DNA from 2 places in the Jeotgalicoccus nanhaiensis genome. Region 2 is predicted to be linked to the other one. Evidence: predicted binding sites of a transcription regulator. Region 2 holds the regulator's gene; the other holds the start of a gene.

Region 1 (12,275 bases), on a different contig from region 2:
TTCCGACAACTGGGCTGCGCGGTCCGGTCTGAAGTTAATAAATATAACGGCATCGTCTTCACCGATAGTGTGCGCTTTATTAACGACAAACGGTTCGACGAATTCATCAAACACCTCGGCAGAATAACTTTCCTCTACTCCGAGAGACGCAGTCGGGAAAACCTTGCCTTTCCCGTGCACGAGTGCATCATACGCCAGCTGTTCCCGTTCCCAGCGCTGGTCGCGGTCCATCGCATAGTAGCGCCCGCTGATCGTTGAGAACTGGCCGATGCCGATTTCTTTGAACTGCCGCTCTGTTTCTTCTATGTAAGTCAAGGCCGAGGCTTTACTCACGTCGCGCCCGTCTAAAAATCCGTGGACGAATACATCGGTAAGGCCGTTGATTTTTGCCATTTTCAGCACTTCAAACAAGTGTCCGTAATGCGAGTGCACGCCGCCATCGCTTAAAAGTCCCATAATATGCAGTTTGCTGTTATGACTTTTGGCATGTTTCAGTGCACTTAAAAGCACTTCATTTTCATGAAAATCGCCATCTTTAATCGCTTTATTAATACGCGTTAAGCTCTGATACACAACGCGCCCTGCACCGATATTTAAATGCCCGACTTCGGAGTTTCCCATCTGTCCTTCGGGTAAGCCCACATCGAGACCGCACGCGCTTAAACTTGCGTGCGGGAACTCATCTTTATATCTGTTAAAATTCGGCATATCTGCATGTGCAATCGCGTTGCCGAAAGTCTCATCGCGTTCTGCAAAACCGTCAAGAATAATTAAGGCAGCAGGTTTAGTCATTGGGCCGCTCCAGCAATCAGCGCTGTATAATCTTCAGCCTTCAGTGAAGCACCGCCGACTAAGGCGCCGTCCACATCACTTTTTGACATCAGCTCTTCGATCGTTGCAGGTTTAACAGAACCGCCGTACAAAATACGCACGCGGTCTGCCGTGTTCTTATCATAAAGTTTTTCAACTTCGCTTCTAATCGAACGGCACATCGCATCAGCATCGTCGCTCGTTGCACTTTTTCCAGTGCCAATCGCCCAAATTGGTTCATAAGCGATAACGAGCCCGCCTGCTGATTCAGGTGAAATTCCTTCAAGCGCTGCTGTCACCTGTCCTGCAACTTTTGCTGTATACTCTCCGCTTTCGCGCTCTTCTTCAGTCTCACCGACACAGATAATCGGCGTCATGCCCGCTTCAAGTACAGCACGCGACTTTTTGTTTACGTCGCTGTCAGTCTCTCCGAACAGCTCGCGGCGTTCAGAATGTCCTGTGATAACGTAGTGCATTCCAAGTTCACGAAGCATAGGCGCGGAGATTTCCCCTGTAAAAGCACCGCTCTTTTCAAAGTGCACATTTTGTGCACCGACTTTAATATCCGTCTCTTTAAATTTCCCGGCGAGTACCGGCAGGTCGATAAAGGGCGCACAAATCGCCGCTTCAACACCTTCTTTAAGATTGTTTTTTAACAGTTCATCGGCAAAAGCTCCTGCTTCCTGAACTGTCATATTCATTTTCCAATTACCCGCAATTAATGGTGTGCGCATATGACTTACTCCTCCTCAGCATTATCAATTGCCTTCAGTCCCGGCAATTCCTTACCTTCTAAATACTCTAACGATGCGCCGCCGCCGGTTGAAATATGGCTGAATTTATCAGCAAATCCAAGAACCTGCGCAGCACTGGCCGAATCGCCGCCGCCGATAATAGTAACCGCATCTTCAAGATTCGCAATCGCCTGGCAAACACCGACTGTCCCCGCTGCAAAATTGGACATTTCAAAAACTCCCATCGGTCCATTCCAGACAACTGTTTTCGCATCTTTGAGTGTTTTCTCGTATAATTTAACCGTTTCCCCGCCGATATCAAGAGCCATCATATCATCCGGAATTTCTTCGACCGGTACAGTGCGGTGCTCCGCTTCATTTGAAAATTCTGAGGCTGCAACAACATCGACAGGCAGCACTAATTTCCCGTCCGCTTTTTTCAGCAGCTCTTCAGCAATTTTAATATTGTCTTCTTCAATTAATGATTTTCCGATTGAATGTCCCTGTGCTTTCAGGAATGTATTTGCCATCCCGCCGCCGATAAGAATTTTATCAGCCTTATTCAGCAGGTTATCAATTACGTTAATTTTGTCGGATACCTTCGCTCCGCCGAGGATGGCCACGAACGGTGATTTCGGCTGATCGACTGCACCGCCGAGAAATTCGATTTCCTTCTGCATTAGAAATCCGGATACAGTGGGCAGATGCTCGCTGATTCCGACGTTTGACGCATGCTCGCGGTGGGCTGTGCCAAATGCATCATTGACGAAGATATCACCGAGCGATGCCCAATACTTGCCGAGCACCGGATCGTTTTTACTTTCTTTTGAGCCGTGCTGATCTTCATAGCGTGTATTTTGAACGAGGAGAATCTCTCCATTCTTCATTCCGGCAATACCTTCTTCCAAATCCTTGCCGCGTGTTTTATCGCTGAACAGCACTTCTTTGCCTACCAGGTTGCTTAAGTAGTCAGCAACCGGAGCAAGAGAATATTCACGTTTGTCTTCTTTAGTTTTAATTCGTCCAAGGTGCGAAAATAAAATTACTTTTCCGCCCTTAGCCAAAACGTAAGAAATTGTTTTTACAGCAGCTTTAATACGGGTATCATCCGTAATCTGTCCATTTTTCATCGGTACATTAAAATCTGCCCGTATTAATACCTTTTTGCCTTTTAATTCAACATCTTCCAGAGTCTTCTTCATGGATGCGCCTCCAAATTTATATTCATTTTAATTATACATATGTCGCTCGCTTATTAAAACATTAAAAATATTTTAAGCGCAGCTGCATTAAAAAAGCGGCAGACATTTTAAGTCCGCCGCTTCCCGGTTATCATTATTTATAATTATCTTTTACGTAATCATATATAGTTACAAAATCTAAAACGCCTTCTTGAATCACTTTGCCTCCGTCGCTTAAAACGGGTATGCGCACCATGTATTCTTCCTGCAGTTTGTCATCGTTATCGATATTCACTTCGGTCAGTTTCACTACGTTATCTCTCAGTTCAGACAATGCCAGTCTGAGCTGCAGTTTTCCTTCATTACACAAATGACAATTATCTCGTGTGTAATAAGTAAGATTAAGCATTGGTTAAGCCTCTTTCTTCCGCATATTTTTAATTTCACGTTTCAGCGTCTGGATTAATGAATCTATCATCTCGGTTGAAATTATCCCCATAGCAATTGCCAGCGACACGAGAGCTACTTGAAAACCGTAGGCAAGCGCCATATCGTAATTCTGCAGCACTACGCTGCGCATGGCATTGTAAGCTACACCGCCGGGCACGAGGGGAATAATTCCGCATGTAATAAATATAATTACCGGCGCCCTTAATTTACGGGAACTCGCAATCGACAGGGCAGTCAGCATAATCGCTCCTAAAAAAGATGCGATGGCCGGCTGTATTTCATACTGGGTTGCGGTATAGTATACGAGCCAGCCGAAAGCTCCGCTTAAACCGCCGGCGAATATCGTCCTGCTTGGAGCATTGAAAAGTATTCCGAATCCTGCAGAGGCAAAGAAACTAAGTATAAATTGAACTGCATATAACATTGTTCCCCTCCTAGACTGCCATGAAGACGAGGCCGACTCCGGCACCGATCGCAATCGCTGTAAGCGATGCCTCCGCGCCTTTCATCGTGCCTGCCATCAAGTGTCCGCGTATCATTTCCCGTATCGCATTGGTAATGAGCACTCCAGGAACGAGCGGCATGACTGCGGCGATAATAATCGTCTCGAGTTCTGTTCCCGGACCGTAGTCTACATACAGTACAGAAATCACAGCGATAAAAAACGCTGCGAAAAATTCGTTGAAAAATTTAATTTTAGTATAGCGCTGAATACTTTCTGTAATCAGTACACCCGCCATGCCGCCAGCAGCTGCGACCGGTATATCGCCCGCCACGCCGCCAAACAGAAGCAGGAACATAATAGCGACCATTCCGCCGGTGAAAACAATCAGCCAGAAAGGAAACATTTTCGTTTCATGGATATTTTCTATACTGTCAATCGCATCTCTTATGGGCAATCCTTTAGTAATACGCCTAGATAAGTCATTAATATTTACGACTTTTTGTAAATTGTTTGCGCGCTCATCGATTCTGATTGTCTGGGACAAAGCGTAATCATTCATCGACAAAATAATTACTGTTGTTGTGACAAAGACCTGAACATTACCGATACCGTAGTTGCCTGCCATGCGGATCATCGTATCTTCGATACGATACGTCTCCGCACCGCTTTCCAGCAGGATTTTCCCGCTGTTTAAACAGACATAGAAGACTTTGCGGACAAAGTCTTCATCTAAACTGTCATCAGGTTTGTCGACTGTTTCAAGTTCTTCGACCGACAACTGTCCCACCTCTTTTTTAGCACCCCCGAGAAGAATTGAACTCCCATCTTAAGAACCGGAATCTTACGTGTTATCCATTACACCACGGGGGTAGAATAATAAAAATTAAGCACATTTCATTATAGCAAGGAAACCGTCAGGAATAAAGACTAATTATTGACGAATTGCATAATTAAATAATATGATAAAGTGGTTATCAGATGAAGCTCTTTCTTTTGACCTTATTTGACTAATGTGTTATAAATATAATATAAAATAAATTAGTTCACCAAAACAGGAGGCAATATTATGAATTTAATACCTACGGTTATTGAACAGACAAATCGTGGCGAACGTGCTTACGATATTTATTCAAGACTTTTAAAAGATAGAATCATTATGATCGGAAGTGCAATCGATGATAACGTTGCAAACTCGGTAGTCAGCCAGCTGTTATTCTTGCAGGCACAAGACTCGGAAAAAGATATTTACCTTTATATTAACTCACCGGGCGGCAGCGTTACTGCCGGCATGGCAATCTACGACACAATCCAGCACATTAAGCCGGATGTACAGACAATCAGTCTCGGACTTGCAGCATCGATGGGCTCATTCCTGTTAACAGCAGGTGCTAAAGGAAAACGCCACGCGCTTCCGAACGCAGAAATTATGATTCACCAGCCGCTCGGCGGAGCTCAGGGCCAGGCTACTGAAATTGAGATTGCTGCGAAACACATTTTAAAAACTCGCGAGAAATTAAACAAGATCTTAGCAGAGCGCACTGGACAGCCGCTTGAAAAAATCGAAAAAGATACTGACCGCGATAATTTCATGACAGCAGAACAAGCTAAAGAATACGGTTTAATCGACCACGTCATGGAACCTGAAAAATAAAATAGTCTATTACAGGGAGTTTAAGTCACATACGTGACTTAAACTCCCTTTTCAATTAAAATGAAAGAAACACATGTATTGGGAGGTCGAAGCATTTGAACATTCTCATCACAGGCGGCACTGGTTTTATCGGTACAAAACTGACACAGGCATTCCGGAAAGACCGCCATCACGTTTACATTTTAACGCGCAGGGAACAAACGAGCGAACACCCTTATATACATTATATTAAATACGATGACAGTAATTTTAACAATTTGGATTGGACTGACGAGCTTCCCGATAGTTTTGATTTGATCTATAATCTCGCAGGGGCTTCTCTGAATGAAAAATGGACGGAAGACTATAAAGACTTAATCTTATCGAGCAGGCTGAACATGACCGGTATGCTTTCCCTCTGGCTTCAAAAGTCGGGTATTAAGCCACTTGCCTTTATAAATGCGAGTGCTGTCGGCTACTATCCTACAAGTGAAATTGTGGAGTACGATGAATTTGATCAGCTGTCGTCTACGAACTTTTTATCGGATGTCGTCAATCAGTGGGAAGCAGCCGCAGCGAATATCGAATCCCTCGGGATCCGTGTTGTGTTTTCCCGCTTCGGCCTGGTGCTTGATAAAGACAACGGTGCCCTTCCTGCCATGGAAAAGCTGTATAAAGCAAATATCGGCGGCGATATCGGAAGCGGCAGACAATGGTATTCCTGGGTTCATATCGATGATGTCGTTAATGCGCTCCTCTTTATCGGTGTCAATCAGGACATCAGAGGTCCGGTTAATATAACCGCCCCTGTGCAGGTCAGACAGCGCGAGTTTTCCAAAGTATTAAGTGCCGTGCTCGGCAAAGCGAACTTTTTTAAAACGCCGGCTTATTTAATTGATAAAGTCCTTGGCGAACGTGCCCTTCTTGTAACGGAAGGCCAGAAAGTTCATCCCCGTGTACTGATGAACAATGACTTTAAATATTTATATCCGACTCTCGAACAGGCGATGGAGAATATATACAGCGGATAAAAAGATTATATACTGTAAATGCCGGCTTCACAGCCGCTTTCAAAGACAAAAGAGGCATCCGAAAGTATTCGGATGCCTCTTTTTGCTTAAAATACCAGTTCTTTTCCGCTCCGCAGTTTATCTGCAATTTCGTCGAGCTTTCTGAGCCGGTGGTTGATGCCTGATTTCGAAATCGTACCGGTAGATACGGCTTCGCCGATTTCTTTTAATGTCATGTCCTGATGTTCGACGCGAATGCGCGCCACTTCTCTTAAGCGCTCCGGCAGTTCATCGATGCCGATTTCCGCATCGATAAATTTAATATTTTCCACCTGGCGCATTGCTGCGTTTATCGTTTTGTTTAAGTTCGCGGTTTCGCAGTTTACGAGCCGGTTAACCGAGTTCCTCATGTCTCTGACGATACGTATATCCTCAAATTTTAACAGCGCCTGGTAGCCTCCGATTAAACTCAGAAACTCCGCAATTTTTTCAGCTTCTTTCAAATAAATAATATAGCCCCGTTTCCGGTCGATATATTTAGCATTTAATTCATAGCGGTTCATAAGCTTCGTCACTGCTTCTGCATGTTCTTCATACAGCGAAGCAATCTCAAGATGATAGGCTGATGTTTCCGGATTATTTACCGAACCGCCGGCAAGGAAAGCACCTCTTAAATAACTGCGTCTGCAGCATTCTTTTTCTGTAATTTCATCCGTAATCGTATTTGTCAGCACACCGTCTGAAAAAATCTTCAAATCCTCCAGTACCTCTTTAGATTCTTTTTTAATGCGGCAGATGTAAACGTTGTTCTTTTTAAGCTTCATCTTTTTTCTGACAAGCAGATCAATTTCTATCTTATATACATTTTTAATTAACGAAAAGATACGGCGCGCAATCGCAGCATTTTCAGTCTGAACATTGATAACCCATTGTCCGTCAAAATAACTGACTGCGCCGTTCATTTTAATCAGCGCGGACAGTTCGCTCTTCATGCAGCACTCATCCACTTCGATTCTCGTTAATTCATTTTTCATTTCGGAAGCAAATGACATGCTACCACTTTCCTTTCAAAATCTTCCCTAATACTTCAATGTATCCGATTCATCAATTACAATGTCGTATATAATTTCAGCGAGCTTTTCATTATTATGGCGGACAACCCGCTCTTCATCAACGATAATCAAGTCATCATCTGTAATGATTTTTACACCGTGCTCTTCCAGTTTATCCCGCTCGCTTTTAATAATCTGGACCCCTCTGTTTTTATACGTTTCCGCCATTTCTTCATAGACGTCCCGTTCATTTAAAATAACGTAGTCAATCTCCCGCGATTTCAAATGTTTTTCAATTGCCGAGAGATGATCAAATGCGGACATGCCCATCGTTTCACCCGGCTGCTCGAGCAGATTTGAAACATATACTTTAATGCCGTCCGATGCTGAAACAGCTTCTCTTATCCCTTTTGGCAGCAGGTTCGGAATAATGCTCGTATACAGCGAGCCCGGACCGAGCACGATAATATCCGCTTCCAGTATTGCTTCAACAGCAGCTGGTGTCGCATCGATATTCGTCGGTATTAAATACATTTCTTTAATCTCTTTTTTCACTTTCGGAATATAGCTCTCGCCGATAATAATTGAATCATCAGCCATTCTTGCAGCGAGTTTCGGACTGACATTCGTCGATGGAATCACGGTTCCTTTAACGTTCAGTATTTTCGACAGCTCGCTGACGGCAGTTGCGAAATCGCCGCTGATATCATACATGGCAGCGAGCATTAAATTGCCGAGGGAATGACCTGATATTTCATCTTTTTTAAAACGGTAAGTGAACAGATGCTCGAGTTTCGTTTCGACTTCGCTTAAAGCTGACATAACGTTTCGGATATCTCCAGGCGCAGGCATATCGATCTGATCGCGGATAATTCCGGTTGACCCACCATCATCTGCCACCGATACGATAGCAGAAATATCCACAGGATATTTTTTTAAGCCGCGCGATAAAACAGCGAGACCTGTACCTCCGCCGATTATGGCGATTTTAATCTTGTTCATGGACTTTGCCTTCAATCATCGCATCGCGGTGGGTCGTGTTAATCGAAAATGCGAACTTCTCCAGCAGATCTTTTGCAAGGCGCTCGGACAGAGCAACAGAACGATGCTGTCCGCCTGTACACCCGATAGCAATCGTCAGCTGGGATTTACCTTCTTTTATATATTGAGGAATTAAATATTTAATCATATCATACAGTTTTTCGTAAAACGTATCGGTATCCTGCCATTTCATTACATAATCATAAACTTCTTTGTCGAGTCCGGTTAACGGGCGATACTCGGGAATATAGAATGGATTCGGCAGAAAACGGACATCGAACATCAAGTCCGCATCGATGGGAATGCCGTGCTTAAATCCGAAGCTCAGCACGTTAACGGCAAAAAACTGCTCGCGGCCTCCGCTGTATAAAGTGAAAATACGGTCTCTCAGCTCTTTCGGAGAAAGTTCCGTCGTATCGATAATGACGGATGCCCGTCCTTTTAAATCATCCAGCAGTTCACGTTCTTTTTTAATTGCTTCAAGCAGCGGCATACCTTCGTTTAACGGGTGGGAACGGCGCGTCTCCTTATAGCGGCTGACGAGTCTTTCATTATCCGTGTCGAGAAAGACGATGCGCAGCATAATACTTTCATTATTAAGAACCGTTTCCAGTTTTTGAATTAAATCATCAAAAAATTCTTTCCCTCGCAGATCGATACCGAGTGCGACTTTGTTCATCTTGCCGTCGGTGGACTCCATTAATTCCACGACTTTTGGAATAAGAATCGGGGGCAGATTGTCGATGCAGAAGTAACCTGTGTCTTCAATCGCTTCCAGTGCAACAGATTTTCCTGAACCGCTCATACCTGTAATTATGATTAAATTTTTCATAAAGCACACCCTCAAATTTACTTAATTTCACTCTTGCCGTTCATTTATATTATAACGGATAACGTTACGAAAAAAACCCCCTTCCGGGGGAATTTCTTCTATTAATTACTCACTGTCTTCCAGTTTTTCAAGGTAGCCCTGGGCATTTTGTGCTGCAAGACTGCCGTCGCCTGTCGCTGTGACAATCTGACGCAATGATTTCTCTCTGACATCGCCTGCTGCAAAGATGCCTGGAATTTCTGTTTCCATTTCTTCGTTTGTGACGATGTAACCTTCTTCATTTAAAATGCCTAAATCTTTAAACGGTGCTGTCAGCGGCAGCATTCCGATATAGATAAATACACCGTCTGCGTTGAAGTCATACGTTTCACCTGTGTTTTTATTTTTCAGCGTTACTGATTCCACGCGGCTGTCGCCATTAATCGACTGCAGTTCTGTATCCCAGATAAAGTCGATTTTTTCATTTTTAAAGGCGCGGTCCTGTAAAATCTTCTGAGCACGCAGCTCATCGCGGCGGTGAACAATTGTCACTTTACTCGCATATTTCGTCAGGAATACCCCTTCCTCAACAGCCGAGTCTCCTCCGCCGATAACGACAAGTTCGCGCTCTTTAAAGAAGGCGCCGTCACATACTGCACAGTAGCTGACACCGCGTCCGCGAAGCAGATCTTCGCCCGGTACGCCTATAGTTTTATACTCTGCGCCTGTTGCAACAATAACGCTTTTTGTGTGAATGTCTTCAGACGAAGTTTTCAGTATTTTAATGTCTCCGTCGAGCTCAACACTTTTAATATCGCCGTACTTGTATTCTGCACCGAACTTCTGCGAGTGTTCGAACATCTTAGAAGACAATTCCGGTCCTGTAATCATGCTGAAGCCGGGGAAGTTTTCAACTTCTTCCGTGTTCGCCATCTGTCCGCCAGGCACACCGCGTTCAAGCATGACTGTTTTCAGTTCTGCACGCGATGCATAGACTGCCGCCGTCATGCCGGCAGGTCCCGCGCCGATTATTACTACATCATAAATCGTTTTCTCTTCCATAATCGTTCTCCTTTAAGAAATTGTTACATACAATTATATAGGCTTTTGACCCGTAAATCATTATATCTGCTTTATTCTGTCTATCGCTTTATTCAGCCTGTAAACTGTCGTATTAAACATTTCAGCCAGCCCTTTTTTAGTCAGCTTCCGGCCAGCCGGGTACAAATACAGCGCTGCTGCCGTATGACTTTCAATGTCGTCAAATTCCTTATGCTTTTCATACAGATCGTGAAAAACATTAATCCACATCAGGAGTGTTTCTTCATCTCTGAAAGACTGATCGTAAAGTAATTCGAGCCCAATATGCATCCGCCCGAGGCGGACCAGCTTCAGCCCCTGGAATAAAAAGGTCACATAGAGCTTTTCATAATCATCAAGTTCCTCAATATGATCCCATATCGATAAACCGATTATCGCTTCCCGGGGTTCGACTTTACTGATTAAATACAAGGCGAGCAAACGTTTGTGCTGATCTTCGTCGTGCAGATACATGCTTTCCAGTTCGAGTATTTCTTCAGCCGCTTCTTCTTTTTTCCATGGACTGAACTGCTCATCAACTGGATGGAAGTTCTGCATGCGCGTCCAGTACATTTCAGATTCTTCATGTTTGCCGAGATGATAACTCGAAAAACTCAGCGCATGGAGCAGCTGGAAATTAATTATTTTCTGCTTCTTGTAAAGCGGGAACAATAGTTTATATGAGTGCTCATATTTCTGCAGGAAATTCAGCACGAGCCCGACTTTAAAACGCGCATCATCATCGAGCGGTTCGACGACCTCCAGTTTTTTTAAATAGGCGTCGTATTTATCAAACCGCTCCGTATGATAGTGCAGCAGGGTCATATGGCTGAGTGCATGCATATCTGTCTGATCATCTTCCAGCAGCTGCTCAAGCAGCGTCTCAGCTTCTTCAAACTTATTTAAAAACAAATAGGCCATCGCTTTTAAGTTTCTGAATTCGCGCTCTCCTTGAATTTCCACAGGCAGCGAATCAAGATAAGTAAGCGACTCGCCTACTTTGGCATTCATAAATAAATGCTGGAAAATCTGCTGGCCGATAAACCGCTCAGCCTCTTTTTCAAGTTCTTCCTCATCGTCGATTTCAACATCGAACATTTCTTCAAGCGTATCACCGTAACCTGTTTCCGGCCGGTAAGTCGAATATTGCACGCCGTATAAAAATGCTTTATTCGCGTCGTGCTTAATAATATTAATCTGACTTAATATATAAAAATACTCCGTATCGAAATCGTCTTTCACGAACGCTTCGATAATTAAATGTTCAGCCTCGTTGCCGAACCCGTTCTCAGCCATGACATAAACATATTCCGATAAATAATCTATATTATCCGGGTTTTTATCGTGTGCTTTTTTTAACAGCCGGAGTGCTTCTTTTTTATTATTCTGCTGTCTTTTCTTAATACCCTGCCTGTAGTAATGCTCTCCGTTTTGATCGAGAGAGATTACTTTTTTGTCCGTCATTCTGATCTCTCCCTTATTATCATCGGATTGCCGTAGACGAGTGCATTATCGGGAATATCTTTTGAGACCACCGTGCCCGCGCCGACTTTTACACCGCTGCCGATTTTAACACCCGGCAATACTGTTGCATTCGCACCGATCATCGTATTTTCACCGATTTCGACTTTGCCGATTCTGTATTCATCCGTTAAATATTCGTGTGTCAGTATCGTCGCATTATAGCCGATTATTGAATTCTGTCCGATTGTAATTAACTCCGGAAACATTAAATCAGGCATTGCTTTATATGCAAATGACACGTGTCTGCCGAGCTCCATCTTCAGGCCGCTCTGGTACAGCTTATGTTTCAGTTTTGTCGACGGCATAAAGCGTCCCGCTTCTATAACGATAAAGTTTTTAGCCACTTTAACTAAGGAAACGGTGCGGTACAAATGCCACAGCGGATTAATTTTAAAGCCCGTATGCCGGGTTAATTTCCTCATGCTACTTCTTCCTTTTTTTCTTCTTATTGACTGCAGTTGATTTCTTTATATGTCTTGGTTTATCTTTAGCTGCATAATTGCCGTA
Region 2 (12,275 bases):
GGAGCTGCACTTAAAACGTCTCGTTATCGGCGGGATTGAAAAAGTGTATGAAATCGGCCGTGTATTCAGAAACGAAGGTGTTTCGACACGCCACAATCCTGAATTTACAATGATGGAATTATATGAGGCATACGCTGACTATAAAGACATTATGAAATTAACTGAAGAAATGATCGCTTACATTGCCGAAAAAGTAAACGGTACGATGAAAGTGACATATGACGGCGAAGAAATCGACTTAACGCCTGAGTGGAAACGCGTGCATATGGTGGATATCGTCAATGAATATACCGGCGTAAACTTCTATGACATCACAACAGTCGAAGAAGCGAGAGCGGCGGCTAAAGAGCATAATGTGGAAATTGATGACAAGATGCTTTACGGCCACATTCTGAATGAATTCTTCGAACAGAAAGTAGAAGAAGAATTAGTGCAGCCGACTTTCGTTTACGGCCACCCGGTTGAGATTTCTCCGCTGGCTAAGAAAAACGATGAAGACCCGCGTTTCACAGACCGTTTCGAGCTGTTTATCGTCCGCCGCGAACACGCGAATGCATTTACGGAGCTCAATGATCCGATCGATCAGAGAGAACGATTTGAATCGCAGGTTGCAGAACGCGACGCAGGAAATGATGAAGCGCATGAAATGGATGAAGACTATCTGGAAGCAATGGAATACGGTCTGCCGCCAACAGGCGGACTCGGTATCGGTATCGACCGCTTAGTTATGCTGTTGACGGATTCAGCATCTATTAGAGATGTTCTGTTATTCCCGTCGATGCGCGACAGATAATATATATTTATGGAAACACCGCTCTCCCTACAGGATTGCGGTGTTTTTTTGCTTTATTGTGCGGAATATTTAGCAGTTTTACTATTTTTGTATCTCGTTGGATTTTTGAGAGACAACCTTTTATTTTCGCCTATTATATAAGGAGAGAAAACTTATTTTAGGAGGAGATGGAATGTTTTTAAACAAGCGTCTTATGTCACCGGAATTTTTATACTATAAAGCGCTGGAAAAGAGAACGGAATTAGATTTTGAAGAAAGACGTAATTTGTATAACATTCAGAAAGGTTTTGACGGAGAATGTCTGTACGATAAAATACTCGATGAAATTGGACATGAAAGTGTTTATATTTTAAGAAATCTGTATTTAAAAGCAGGAAAGTCGATTACACAGTTTGACAGTATTGTTATCAGCATGGACCGTGTAGCAGTTAATGAAATTAAAAACTATTCCGGAGATTACCATTATGAAAATAACACCTGGTATCGCAATGGTAAACAGCTGAAAGATAATGCGCATATCCAGCTGAGCCGGGCCAAAGGCAAAATTATTCAGCTGAGAGATGAAGCGGGTTTACATTTTAATGTGGAAGGCGCTGTAATATTTACAGGAGACGACTTTAGATTAACTACCGAAAGCGATTATATTTGGAGCGAAACAGTTATTCGGAACCAGTTGAGAAATTACTTCAGGCAATTTAAAGACGACCGTATCAGTGACAAAGCTAAAAGTATCGTGAGACACATTAAAAATGCGATAGCAGAAAATCCTTATTTTGAAGAAAAAGCGGACCTTTCAAGACTGCAGCGCGGTTTATACTGCGGTAAATGCGAAAGCTTTGACTTGAGAAAGGGACGTTTCCAATTCGCATGCGCATCGTGCGGGGCTATCGAGAGCAATGAAACACATCTGCTCCGCGCGATGAGCGATCATAAGTTTTTGTTTTACAATCAGCCTATAACTAAACAGTCGATACTCCATTTAATTGACAATCAAATTTCAGAAGATGTTGTTTATCGTTTTCTTAAAAAGTATTGTCATACTAATTTGATGGGTAAAAAGACGACATATACCTTTAAATATTATGATTGGGAGGAGCCGATTGCAGAAATAAAACAGAATCAGCGGTATAAGGATAAAATTGAATCGTGAAGTACCTGATTTGGCCGCTTGCTCCGCAATGAGCCACAATCATTGCGGAGTATATAATAATCTTCCTGACTATACCGCATTTTATTAATTTTCTGTAAAAATCTATTGACATTTTTACGTAAAATCTATATAATATATATTAGTTTGATTCTGCTTCAGGAGAATTAGCTCAGCTGGGAGAGCATCTGCCTTACAAGCAGAGGGTCGGCGGTTCGAACCCGTCATTCTCCACCATTCAAAACTTAATTTTATACTTATTACATGCGGAAGTAGTTCAGTGATAGAACATCACCTTGCCAAGGTGGGGGTCGCGGGTTTGAATCCCGTCTTCCGCTCCATTTTTTGTTTATACATAAGGGCCTATAGCTCAGTTGGTTAGAGCGCACGCCTGATAAGCGTGAGGTCGGTGGTTCGAGTCCACCTAGGCCCACTTACAATAGATAATCACTTTCGGCTATAGCAGCCGAAAGTGATTTTTTGTTTTATCCGTAAATTCTCCACAAAAAAGCTGCACCAGGTTTAACTTGTGCAGCTAAGGGCAATTCTATTTTATATGTCCTTTTTCTATAAGAGCTTTACGGATTTCAAGCATTGCAGTATATGTTGCAAGCATATGGATCTGTGTTGTCGGTGCATTTTCAATTGACTTAATTACACTCTCAAGGCTGCCTGCCGCATCGATATTTTCTCTTTCGAAGCCAGCTGTAACAAGACGGTCAGTCATTGTATCAACTGCGATACCTCCGGTAATAATCTTCTCGATATCGAGATCGGCCAGCGATTCAAAGTTTGTATCTTCAAGCCATTTCAGATCGACGCCGTCCGCAGGACGGTTGTTAAGCAGGGCGACAAGCGTAAACGGCTCTTTTTCAAGTTTAACAAGATTCAGCACCTGATTGAGTCCGACAGGGTTTTTCACGACGTTAAGGATAATCTTTTTATCATAGGCGATAATGACTTCCTGACGGCCGAAAACGCGCTCGTTCGTCAGAAATGCATCTTTAATATCCGGCGGTGATACATCGAAGAATCTGCCGGCGCTGTATGCAGCGAGAGCATTGTAGATATTGTAGATTCCTGCATTGTGCAGCGTGTACGTATCATTATCCAGCTGGAATGTTGAATGTGTAACATTCAATTCCTGTACACTTGTGACTTTGTAATCGAGTTCGGGACGTTTGAAACCGCATGACGGGCAGTAGTAGTCACCGAGGTTGGCATACGTGTAATGATGGTACTCTAAAGTGTGGCTGCATTTCGGACATTGCGCATCTTCTTTAGTTTTGTCGCCTGATTCGATATCTGTGTCAAATCCGAAGAACTTCTGCGGATTAGGCAGGGTCTGCGAGTTGAACAGAGGCAGATCACCGTTAGCAATAATAGCTGCATCCGGCACTTCGCGGGCTGCATCGGTCAGCAGGTCATATATTTTACCTGTCGTGCCGTAACGGTCGAGCTGATCGCTGAAGATATTCGTATGTACAAATAATTTAGGCTGAAGTTCTGAAACGACATTTTTTAAAGATCCTTCGTCTACCTCGAGAACCGCAATGGCACCTTTTGTAGAACGGGGCGCATTCAGAAAAGCGCCGACAATGCCCTGCTTCATATTAGAACCTGTACGATTGGTAATTATGTTTTTGTATTTTTTAGACAGCACATTTGTTGTCAGAGTTGTCGTCAAAGTTTTGCCGTTTGTTCCTGTAATCACGATAACATCGTAATTTTTTGCGAGGTTGCGAAGCAGGTTTTTATCGATGGAAAGAGCGATTTTACCGGGCAGACTGCTGCCTCCGTTTGTAAACTTTGTCAGTAAATAACGAGTAATTTTACCTGCGTTCTTAGCTATAGTGGACTTGAGTGACATTCATATACGCTCCTTTAACTTTAGACTTCGGGTATCAATTATAACATTCCGTATTATTAGGTACTATAATTTTTTGAAAAGGGTTATAATAAACAATATTAATCACTGAGGAGAGTAAACATGTTAGATTTCTTTATGAGTCTGGAAGCATGGCAGCAGGCGTTGCTCGCCACTTTATTTACGTGGAGCATGACGGGTCTCGGTGCAGCAATTGTATTCCTGACAAAAGGTGTAAGTGAAAACTTTTTAAATATAACACTCGGCTTTGCCGGGGGTATTATGATAGCGGCGAGCTTCTGGTCGCTCCTTGCTCCGGCTATTGAAGCAAGCGCTGATAATCCGATTGGAGAATGGTTCCCGGCCTTGGTCGGCGTTCTCGGCGGAGCGCTGTTTATATACTTATTCGATAAACTGATACCTCACCGTCACCGCGGTGATGACATGGCGGAAGGATTGCCTTATAAAACTTCGAGACGCAGTACGCTGCTTATTACTTCGCTCACACTGCACAACATCCCGGAAGGGCTGTCTATCGGTATTTTGTTCGGTGCAGCAGGTTTAAGTGACGATCCGGTTATGGTGCTGAGCGCATTGACATTGGCAATCGGTATCGGACTGCAGAATATCCCGGAAGGGACTGCGGTGTCCATGCCTCTCAGAGGAGATGGAGCAAGCAGAAGACGGGCGTTTTTCTGGGGCTGGATGTCCGCGATTGTCGAACCGATGGCTGCACTGGTTGGTGTACTTTTAATCGGTTTCATGGAACCTGTGCTGCCTTATGCACTTGCTGCAGGTGCCGGAGCGATGATATTTGTCGTCGTCGAAGAAGTTATCCCGAGTACGCAGAAAAATGGTCATTCCGATGTGGCAGTATTTGCCTTTATGATCGGTTTTGTGATTATGATGGTGCTGGATGTCGCTTTAGGATAGAAAAAAACTCCGGAGGATTTGTCCTCCGGAGTTTTTTTATTAATAATTTAAAATTTTAGTAGAAGAATCCGATCATTACAGAACTCAGGATTGATACAAGAGTTGCACCGTAAACTAGTTTAAGACCGAATTTCGCCACTTTGTCTCCGCTTTCGTTGTGAAGACCTTTTACAGAACCGGCAATAATACCGATACTTCCGAAGTTAGCGAATGATATCAGGAATACTGAAAGCATTGCCTGTGTTTTCTCGGATAATGTTTCTGCCAGCGGAACGAATTCCAGAATAGCTACGAATTCATTTGTAATAAGTTTTGTCGCCATCAGTGAACCGGCAGTCTGAGCTTCCGCCCATGGAATACCCATCATGAATGCTATCGGCATGAAGATATAGCCGAGAATGTCCTGGAATGATAAGTTAGAACCCGGAATTAACAGGAACAGATTGTTTAACAGACCAATCAGGGCGATAAACCCGATAAGCATTGCACCTACGACAAGAACAATTTTTCCGCCGTCGATGATATAGTCTCCAAGAACCTGGAAGAAAGATTTTCCTTTTTCCGGGTTTGTTGAAATTTCAACATCGCCGTCAACGACTTCTTCTTCGTAAGGGTTGATGATATGCACGATGATGTAAACTCCGAACAGATTCAGTACAATAGCAATAATAACGTATTGCGGATCAAGCATTGTAAAGAATGCGCCGACGATTGACAGTGAGATTGAACTCATTGCCTGTGCCGACAGTGTATACAGACGCTGTGTCGTCATTTTAGGTAGCTGGTTTTTAAGAGAAACAAAAACTTCCGACTGGCCAAGCATCATTGATGCTGCACCATTGTACGACTCTATGTAAGGCATACCTGTAATTTTTGTCAAAAGGAAACCGATACCTTTAATAACGAACGGCAGAATTCTCGTAAATGATAAAATACCAATAATCGCAGAAATGAAGATGATAGGCACTAAAACGTTAAATAAGAATACATCTACCGCTTCGCCCTCGCTGTTGGTCATTAAGTCGCCAAAAACAAATAATCCGCCTTCTCTTGCGAAGCCCAGTAATTTATCGAACGCGTTTGCCAGCCACAGAATAAACGTCTGCCCGCCTGTAGTGCTCAAGAATAAGAATGCAGCAAGCAGTTGCAGCACAAGTAATACTAAAATGTTTTTCCAGTGCTTAAACGCAAGTTTGCGGTTGCTACTTGCAATCCAGGCCAGGAAGATGGTGAATAGTATACCGACTATTCCCATTACAATACTCATAATGAAAGCCTCCAAAAAATTGATAGATGAAATTTTACTCTATGTATATGTTTCTATTTTATTATAAAGTAAATGCCGCGTAAACGCGATACCGAATTATTATAATGCAAACGTTTGCAGAAAGAAAGGTATTTCTAAAAATATAAACAAGAGATTTGCCAAAAAAACGCACAGCCTGTATACTTTAGTCAAAGTTGGTCAGAAGGAGTGATGATATGCGTAACATGTCGGATATTATTGAGCAGTATTTAAAAGATATGATTGAACAGTCTGGCAATGAAGCCGTTGAGATTAAACGCGCGCACATCGCTGAAAAATTTGATTGTGTACCCTCGCAGTTAAACTATGTCATAAAAACCCGTTTTACAAACGAACACGGATATGTAGTGGAAAGTAAACGCGGCGGGGGCGGCTACATAAGAATCACCAAGGTGGAGGTGCATTCTGAAACTGAGTACCTTGCACATCTTCAGAATTTAATCGGGGAAAACATTTCTCAGTTAAATGCAGAACATCTGGTTCAGTCTATGTATGAAAACGAAGTGATTACTTACAGAGAAGCGCAAATTATAGATGCAGTAATGAAACGCGAAATTTTATCGCTTGAGCTGCCTTACAGAGATATTTTAAGAGCAAAAATTTTACGCCGTATAATTACAGCTATACTCTATGCTAAGGAGTGATGATATGAAATGTGAAATATGCAACGAGCGTGAAGCGGCAATTCATATTTCGAAAGGTTCGGGGCTCACTCACCAGGAGCAGTATTTGTGTGAACAATGCGCCAATCAATCGATGGATATAAATTATAACCAGACGGATAATCCGTTTGATATTCAAACGCTGTTAAAAATGCTTGCCGGTAATTCAAAGCGTGATCAGACAGACACAGAAGAGCATGCCTGTCCGACCTGCGGTGCGACGCTGCAAAGTATTGTGAAGAACGGTTTATTCGGATGCAGCCACTGCTACGAGTATTTCGAACGCCATGTGCCGGAAATCGTTACACGTGTACAGCTCAACCAGCAGCGTCATATCGGGAAAATACCGTCGCAGGCGCACGATACTTTAAAGTTGAAACGCGATATCGAAACGCTTGAAAGAACACTGCAGGAAAAAGTGAAAACACAGGCTTTTGAAGAAGCAGCGGTCATCCGCGATCAGATACAGGAACTGAAGGATGGTGGGGCGCATGAATAGACATACAAGTACGTGGATTCGTGATGCGGTAAATACAGAAATAGAAATGTCATCCAGAATCCGTCTCGCCCGCAATATTAAAGGCGTACCGTTCACCCATATGCTGGAAGATGATGAAGATCTCGAAGCACTCGGAGGACTGGTGTCAAAAATGTTGCCCGGTTACAGCCTGGCCTCTCTCGACGGTTTGTCTGTGCAAGACAGAGCGCTGCTTGTTGAAAAACATTTAATCAGCCCCAATTTTGCGAAACGCGGTACTCGTGTATTTATTAACGGTGATGAAGATATTTCGATTATGCTCGGCGAGGAAGATCACATCCGCATACAGGCGCTGGGTACAAATACTACTCTCGAGGCGCTTTATGATAAAGCGGGAGCAGTTGATGATACATTGGAAGAAAAGATAGAATATGCATTTGATGAACAGTACGGTTATTTAACAGCGTGTCCGACCAATATCGGTACCGGCATGAGAGCGTCTGTTATGCTGCATCTGCCGGCGCTCGCGGCGACGAATAAAATTCAGCGTTTTCATAATAACCTGACACGTTTCGGATTTACCCTGCGTGGTATATACGGGGAAGGCTCAGAACCGCTGGGTTCCGTCTACCAGCTTTCTAATCAGGTAACACTCGGCTTCGAAGAAAGAGTCATTATTAATAATTTGAGTGAGCTGAAGAATCGCTTAATCGAAGAAGAACGTATGGCAAGACAGCATTTAATGACACTTGATACACTGGATGCAGTTAACCGTTCACTCGGCATTCTGCAGCATGCTTACAAGCTGTCTTTAAAAGAAGCGTCGATGCATTTAAGCAATGTGAAACTCGGTCTTGATCTATCGTATATTGAACTTGAAAATTTTAATTTTCAAGAATGGTTTCAGCTTATACAGCCGGCCTTTGTGAAAGAACGTGTAAATACAGAAGAATACGATTCACCTGGTATTGCCGCGGAAAGTGCGCGGGCAGCCTTAATGCGTGAATTACTAGGAGGGAAATAAACATGCTGTTTGGTAAACTAACAGAGCGTGCCCAGAAAGTACTGGCGTATGCACAGGAAGAAGCAATCACCTTAAAAAATTCTAATATCGGTACGGAGCATCTGCTGCTCGGCCTGGTCAAAGAACGGGAAGGCATCGCAGCGAAAGTTCTTGCCTCATTTAATATTGATGAACAGCGGGTTAATGAAGAAGTTCATAATTTGATTAATACGGGGACAGAAAAAGCGTCTTCGATACACTATACACCGCGTGCTAAAAAGGTTATCGAGCTGTCTATGGATGAAGCCCGCAAACTGCATCATAATTTTGTCGGTACAGAACACCTGCTGCTCGGTTTAATTCGTGAAAGCGAGGGTGTTGCAGCACGCGTACTGGCAAATCTGGATTTAAACATTACAAAAGCGCGGGCAGCTGTTATTAAAATGCTCGGCAATCCCGAATCATTCCAGTCGCACAGCAGCGTCGAAAAAGATACGAACACGCCGACGCTCGATTCGCTGGCCCGTGATTTAACGCAGATTGCGAGAGAAGAGCGTCTCGACCCGGTTATCGGCCGTGCGGACGAAATTACGCGTGTAGTGGAAATACTGAGCCGCAGAACGAAAAACAACCCGGTCTTAATCGGTGAGCCCGGCGTAGGTAAAACTGCGATTGCAGAAGGACTGGCTCAGGCTATTATCAACAATGAAATCCCTGAGAACTTAAAAGGCAAACGAGTGATGTCACTTGATATGGGTACAGTTGTTGCGGGAACTAAATACCGCGGTGAATTTGAAGAACGTATGAAAAAAGTAATGGATGAAATTCATAAAGCGGGTAACGTCGTGCTCTTTATTGATGAGTTGCACACACTGATCGGCGCCGGCGGTGCAGAAGGTGCGATTGACGCCTCAAACATTCTGAAACCAGCACTGGCCCGCGGTGAACTGCAGTGTATCGGTGCGACAACTCTCGATGAGTTCCGCAAGCACATTGAAAAAGATGCAGCGCTCGAACGCCGTTTCCAGCCTGTAATGGTTGATGAACCGAATGCTGACGATGCAGTGCTTATTCTGAAAGGATTGCGCGACCGATATGAAGCGCACCACCGTCTGACAATTACAGATGAAGCGCTTGAAGCGGCAGTACGCATGAGTGACCGTTACATTCAGGACCGCTTCCTGCCGGATAAAGCCATCGATTTAATCGATGAAGCTTCTTCCAAAGTCAGATTAAGAAGCTATGCGGCGCCGCCCGACTTAAAGGATCTCGAAACAGAGCTTGAAACTGTGAAAAAAGAAAAAGATGCGGCAGTGCAGAGCCAGGAATTTGAAGCGGCGGCGAATTACCGCGATCAGCAGACGAAAATCGAACGCCAGGTGAAAGAATGCGAGGAAAACTGGAAAAAAGAGCAGGGTGACTCGTCTCAGTCGGTAACACCGGCGGATATTGAACTTGTCGTTGCAGGTATTACAGGTATTCCGCTTGCTAAAATAGCAGAAGATGAATCGGACAGACTGTTAAATCTTGAATCGATTTTACACGAACGTGTCATCGGTCAGAACGATGCAGTCACATCTATTTCAAAAGCAGTCAGACGGGCGCGGGCAGGACTTAAAAATCCTAAACGTCCTATCGGCAGCTTTATCTTCCTCGGACCGACAGGTGTCGGGAAGACAGAACTTGCCCGAGCGCTCAGCGAAACGATGTTCGGCGAGGAAGATGCAATGATCCGGGTAGACATGAGTGAGTATATGGAGAAACACTCGGTGTCACGGCTCGTCGGTTCACCTCCGGGTTATGTCGGCTATGATGACGGCGGTCAGCTGACGGAGAAAGTGAGAAGAAAGCCATACTCTCTTGTACTGTTTGACGAGATAGAAAAAGCGCACCCTGACGTTTTCAATATGCTGCTTCAGGTACTGGATGACGGCCGCCTGACAGATTCCAACGGCCGAACAGTCGACTTCCGCAACACGATTATCGTAATGACATCAAACGTGGGTGCACGTGAACTTCAGGATCAGAGATTCGTCGGTTTCGGCGGAGCGGCTGCAGAAAGTTACGAAAATGTACGCAGCACAATGATGAAAGAGCTTAAGAATACTTTCAGACCTGAATTTATTAATAGGGTAGACGACATCATCGTGTTCCATAAACTGGAGAAAGAGCATCTTAAAGAAATTGTCAGTCTGATGATTGACCAGCTGCGCGAACGTCTGTCCGATCAGAACATTCACATTGAAGTGACAGAAAAAGCGACTGAACGCATCGCAGAAGAAGGCTACGATCCGGAATACGGAGCGCGCCCGCTTGCGAGAAGTATTCAGAAGAATATTGAGGATACGCTCAGTGAATCGCTGCTTAGCGGTGAAAGCTTTGAAAACAAACTGGTTACAGTAGATTATAAAAATGATGAATTTACCGTAGAGACTAAAGACAGAGCGGCTGATACAGTCGAACAACCATAAAAGAAACCCCAATCGCTCAAGAAATTGAGGATTGGGGTTTTACTTACATAAATTAAGAATGGAAAACTTCTTCTGCAAGATTAATCGCGTTGAACAGCGCACTCGCCTTGTTGACGGTTTCCTGGTATTCGCCTTCCGGAGTGGAATCGGCAACAACACCGGCGCCGGCCTGGACGCTGACTATATTGTCTTCCAAAATCATTGTCCGTATCGTAATGCATGAATCCATATTGCCGTCGAAACCGTAATACAGAATACATCCGCCGTACAAACCCCGGCTGTCGGGTTCGAGCTCGCGGATGATTTCCATGGCGCGTGTTTTCGGCGCACCGGTCAGCGTGCCTGCCGGAAATGAATTGAAGAAAGCTTCAATCGGTGAGACATCGTTTCGGAGGGTTCCATTAACAACGCTGATAATATGCATCACTTCGGAGAAGCGGCCGATTGTCATATAGCGGCTGACTTCAACGCTGTCCTTCACTGACACTTTACGAAACTCATCCAAAGCTAATTCGACGAGCATTTTATGTTCGGCAATTTCTTTTTCATCAGAGAGCAGTTCCTGTGCGATTGCTTCGTCTTCCTGCGGCGTCGCACCGCGTCTTCTCGTGCCGGCAATCGGATGAATTTCAAGTATCTTGTCTTTAACCTGCAGCTGGCGTTCGGGAGAACTGCCGATCAGCTCTGCGTTAGAGAAATTTAAATAAAACATGTAGGGCGACGGATTGATGTTTCTTAAAATCCGGTACAGCTCAAATCCCGAACATTGCGTCACTGTATCAAAGCGCTGGGAAAGTACGGCCTGATCTATTTCGCCGCGGCAGATATAATTTTTTATCACATCGACATCGCTTTTGAAATCAGCTTCCTGATAATTGCTTGTAAAAGTCAGTTGCGGATTTTCCGCCTGTCTTCTTGAGAGCATTAAATCCTCGAGCTGAATATTATTTTGCAGCTGTTTTTTTAATGAATGGATACGTGTTTTCAAAGTATTATATGTATCTTTAACACTTTCAAAGCGTTCGGGATTTTCAAATGAAATGATGGAAGTCTGCTGTTTGCGGTGATCGTAGGCAATCAGCGTCCGTGTGAAAACGAATTGATAATTACCGTGCCGGCCGACACTCCGCGGCTCGATGCCGGCGAGATCCTGCACGGCCTCGTAATTGATGTAGCCGACAGCGCCACCTTTAAACGGCAGGTCAATGCTGTCAGTATATGCATCGACATAATTTCCGGCATAATCAAGTGCTTCCTGCAAAGTAGTGAAGGTAAACATTTTATCTGTGTCGAGGTCGGTCATAAGAAAACCGTTCTCCGCTTCACTTATATCGATAAAAGGATCCAGGCCGATAAATGAATAATTCGACCATTCTGATTCAGGGTCCTGACTTTCTAAAATATACAGCGCGTCGTCTTTTAAGGCATTGAACATATGAATCGGTGTGAGTACGTCGGTGTAAAAACTTTCAATCAGCGGCAAAGTCTTGTACGACCCGGCGCTTTTGGAAAAATCATTAAATGACTGCATAGAATCTCCTTTTCTTTTTAAGAATATGAACATATCTTAAAGAAGCTGAAAGTGTTTTGCAACTGTACTGATGGAATAGTCTGA

Evidence for each region. Region 2 encodes CtsR, which represses protease genes until heat stress. Its sites were predicted from a motif close to ATGGTCAATAAAGGTCAAACA; they were not measured.
Region 1: a site for CtsR is predicted at 4,611-4,631, ahead of clpP (ATP-dependent Clp endopeptidase proteolytic subunit ClpP). Genes of this name have one in related genera too.

Annotation. Positions count from the first base shown of each region.
Region 1 is NZ_JADGLW010000001.1:353,489-365,763, forward strand. Features, by position in the region: gene gpmI (2,3-bisphosphoglycerate-independent phosphoglycerate mutase) at 1-792, opposite strand, end outside; gene tpiA (triose-phosphate isomerase) at 789-1,544, opposite strand; gene IR135_RS01710 (phosphoglycerate kinase) at 1,550-2,746, opposite strand; gene IR135_RS01715 (glutaredoxin family protein) at 2,880-3,134, opposite strand; gene IR135_RS01720 (threonine/serine exporter family protein) at 3,138-3,599, opposite strand; gene IR135_RS01725 (threonine/serine exporter family protein) at 3,610-4,407, opposite strand; tRNA gene IR135_RS01730 (tRNA-Arg) at 4,419-4,490, opposite strand; gene clpP (ATP-dependent Clp endopeptidase proteolytic subunit ClpP) at 4,687-5,271, shown strand; gene IR135_RS01740 (TIGR01777 family oxidoreductase) at 5,367-6,281, shown strand; gene whiA (DNA-binding protein WhiA) at 6,368-7,312, opposite strand; gene IR135_RS01750 (gluconeogenesis factor YvcK family protein) at 7,340-8,314, opposite strand; gene rapZ (RNase adapter RapZ) at 8,301-9,185, opposite strand; gene trxB (thioredoxin-disulfide reductase) at 9,291-10,226, opposite strand; gene IR135_RS01765 (tetratricopeptide repeat protein) at 10,287-11,708, opposite strand; gene IR135_RS01770 (acyltransferase) at 11,705-12,190, opposite strand; gene lgt (prolipoprotein diacylglyceryl transferase) at 12,192-12,275, opposite strand, start outside.
Region 2 is NZ_JADGLW010000009.1:26,314-38,588, reverse strand. Features, by position in the region: gene lysS (lysine--tRNA ligase) at 1-793, shown strand, start outside; gene IR135_RS10270 (nuclease-related domain-containing protein) at 966-1,943, shown strand; tRNA gene IR135_RS10265 (tRNA-Val) at 2,102-2,177, shown strand; tRNA gene IR135_RS10260 (tRNA-Gly) at 2,207-2,281, shown strand; tRNA gene IR135_RS10255 (tRNA-Ile) at 2,300-2,373, shown strand; gene IR135_RS10250 (MurT ligase domain-containing protein) at 2,488-3,810, opposite strand; gene IR135_RS10245 (ZIP family metal transporter) at 3,931-4,740, shown strand; gene IR135_RS10240 (NupC/NupG family nucleoside CNT transporter) at 4,796-6,007, opposite strand; gene IR135_RS10235 (CtsR family transcriptional regulator) at 6,223-6,690, shown strand; gene IR135_RS10230 (UvrB/UvrC motif-containing protein) at 6,695-7,207, shown strand; gene IR135_RS10225 (protein arginine kinase) at 7,200-8,210, shown strand; gene IR135_RS10220 (ATP-dependent Clp protease ATP-binding subunit) at 8,213-10,660, shown strand; gene IR135_RS10215 (anthranilate synthase component I family protein) at 10,713-12,191, opposite strand.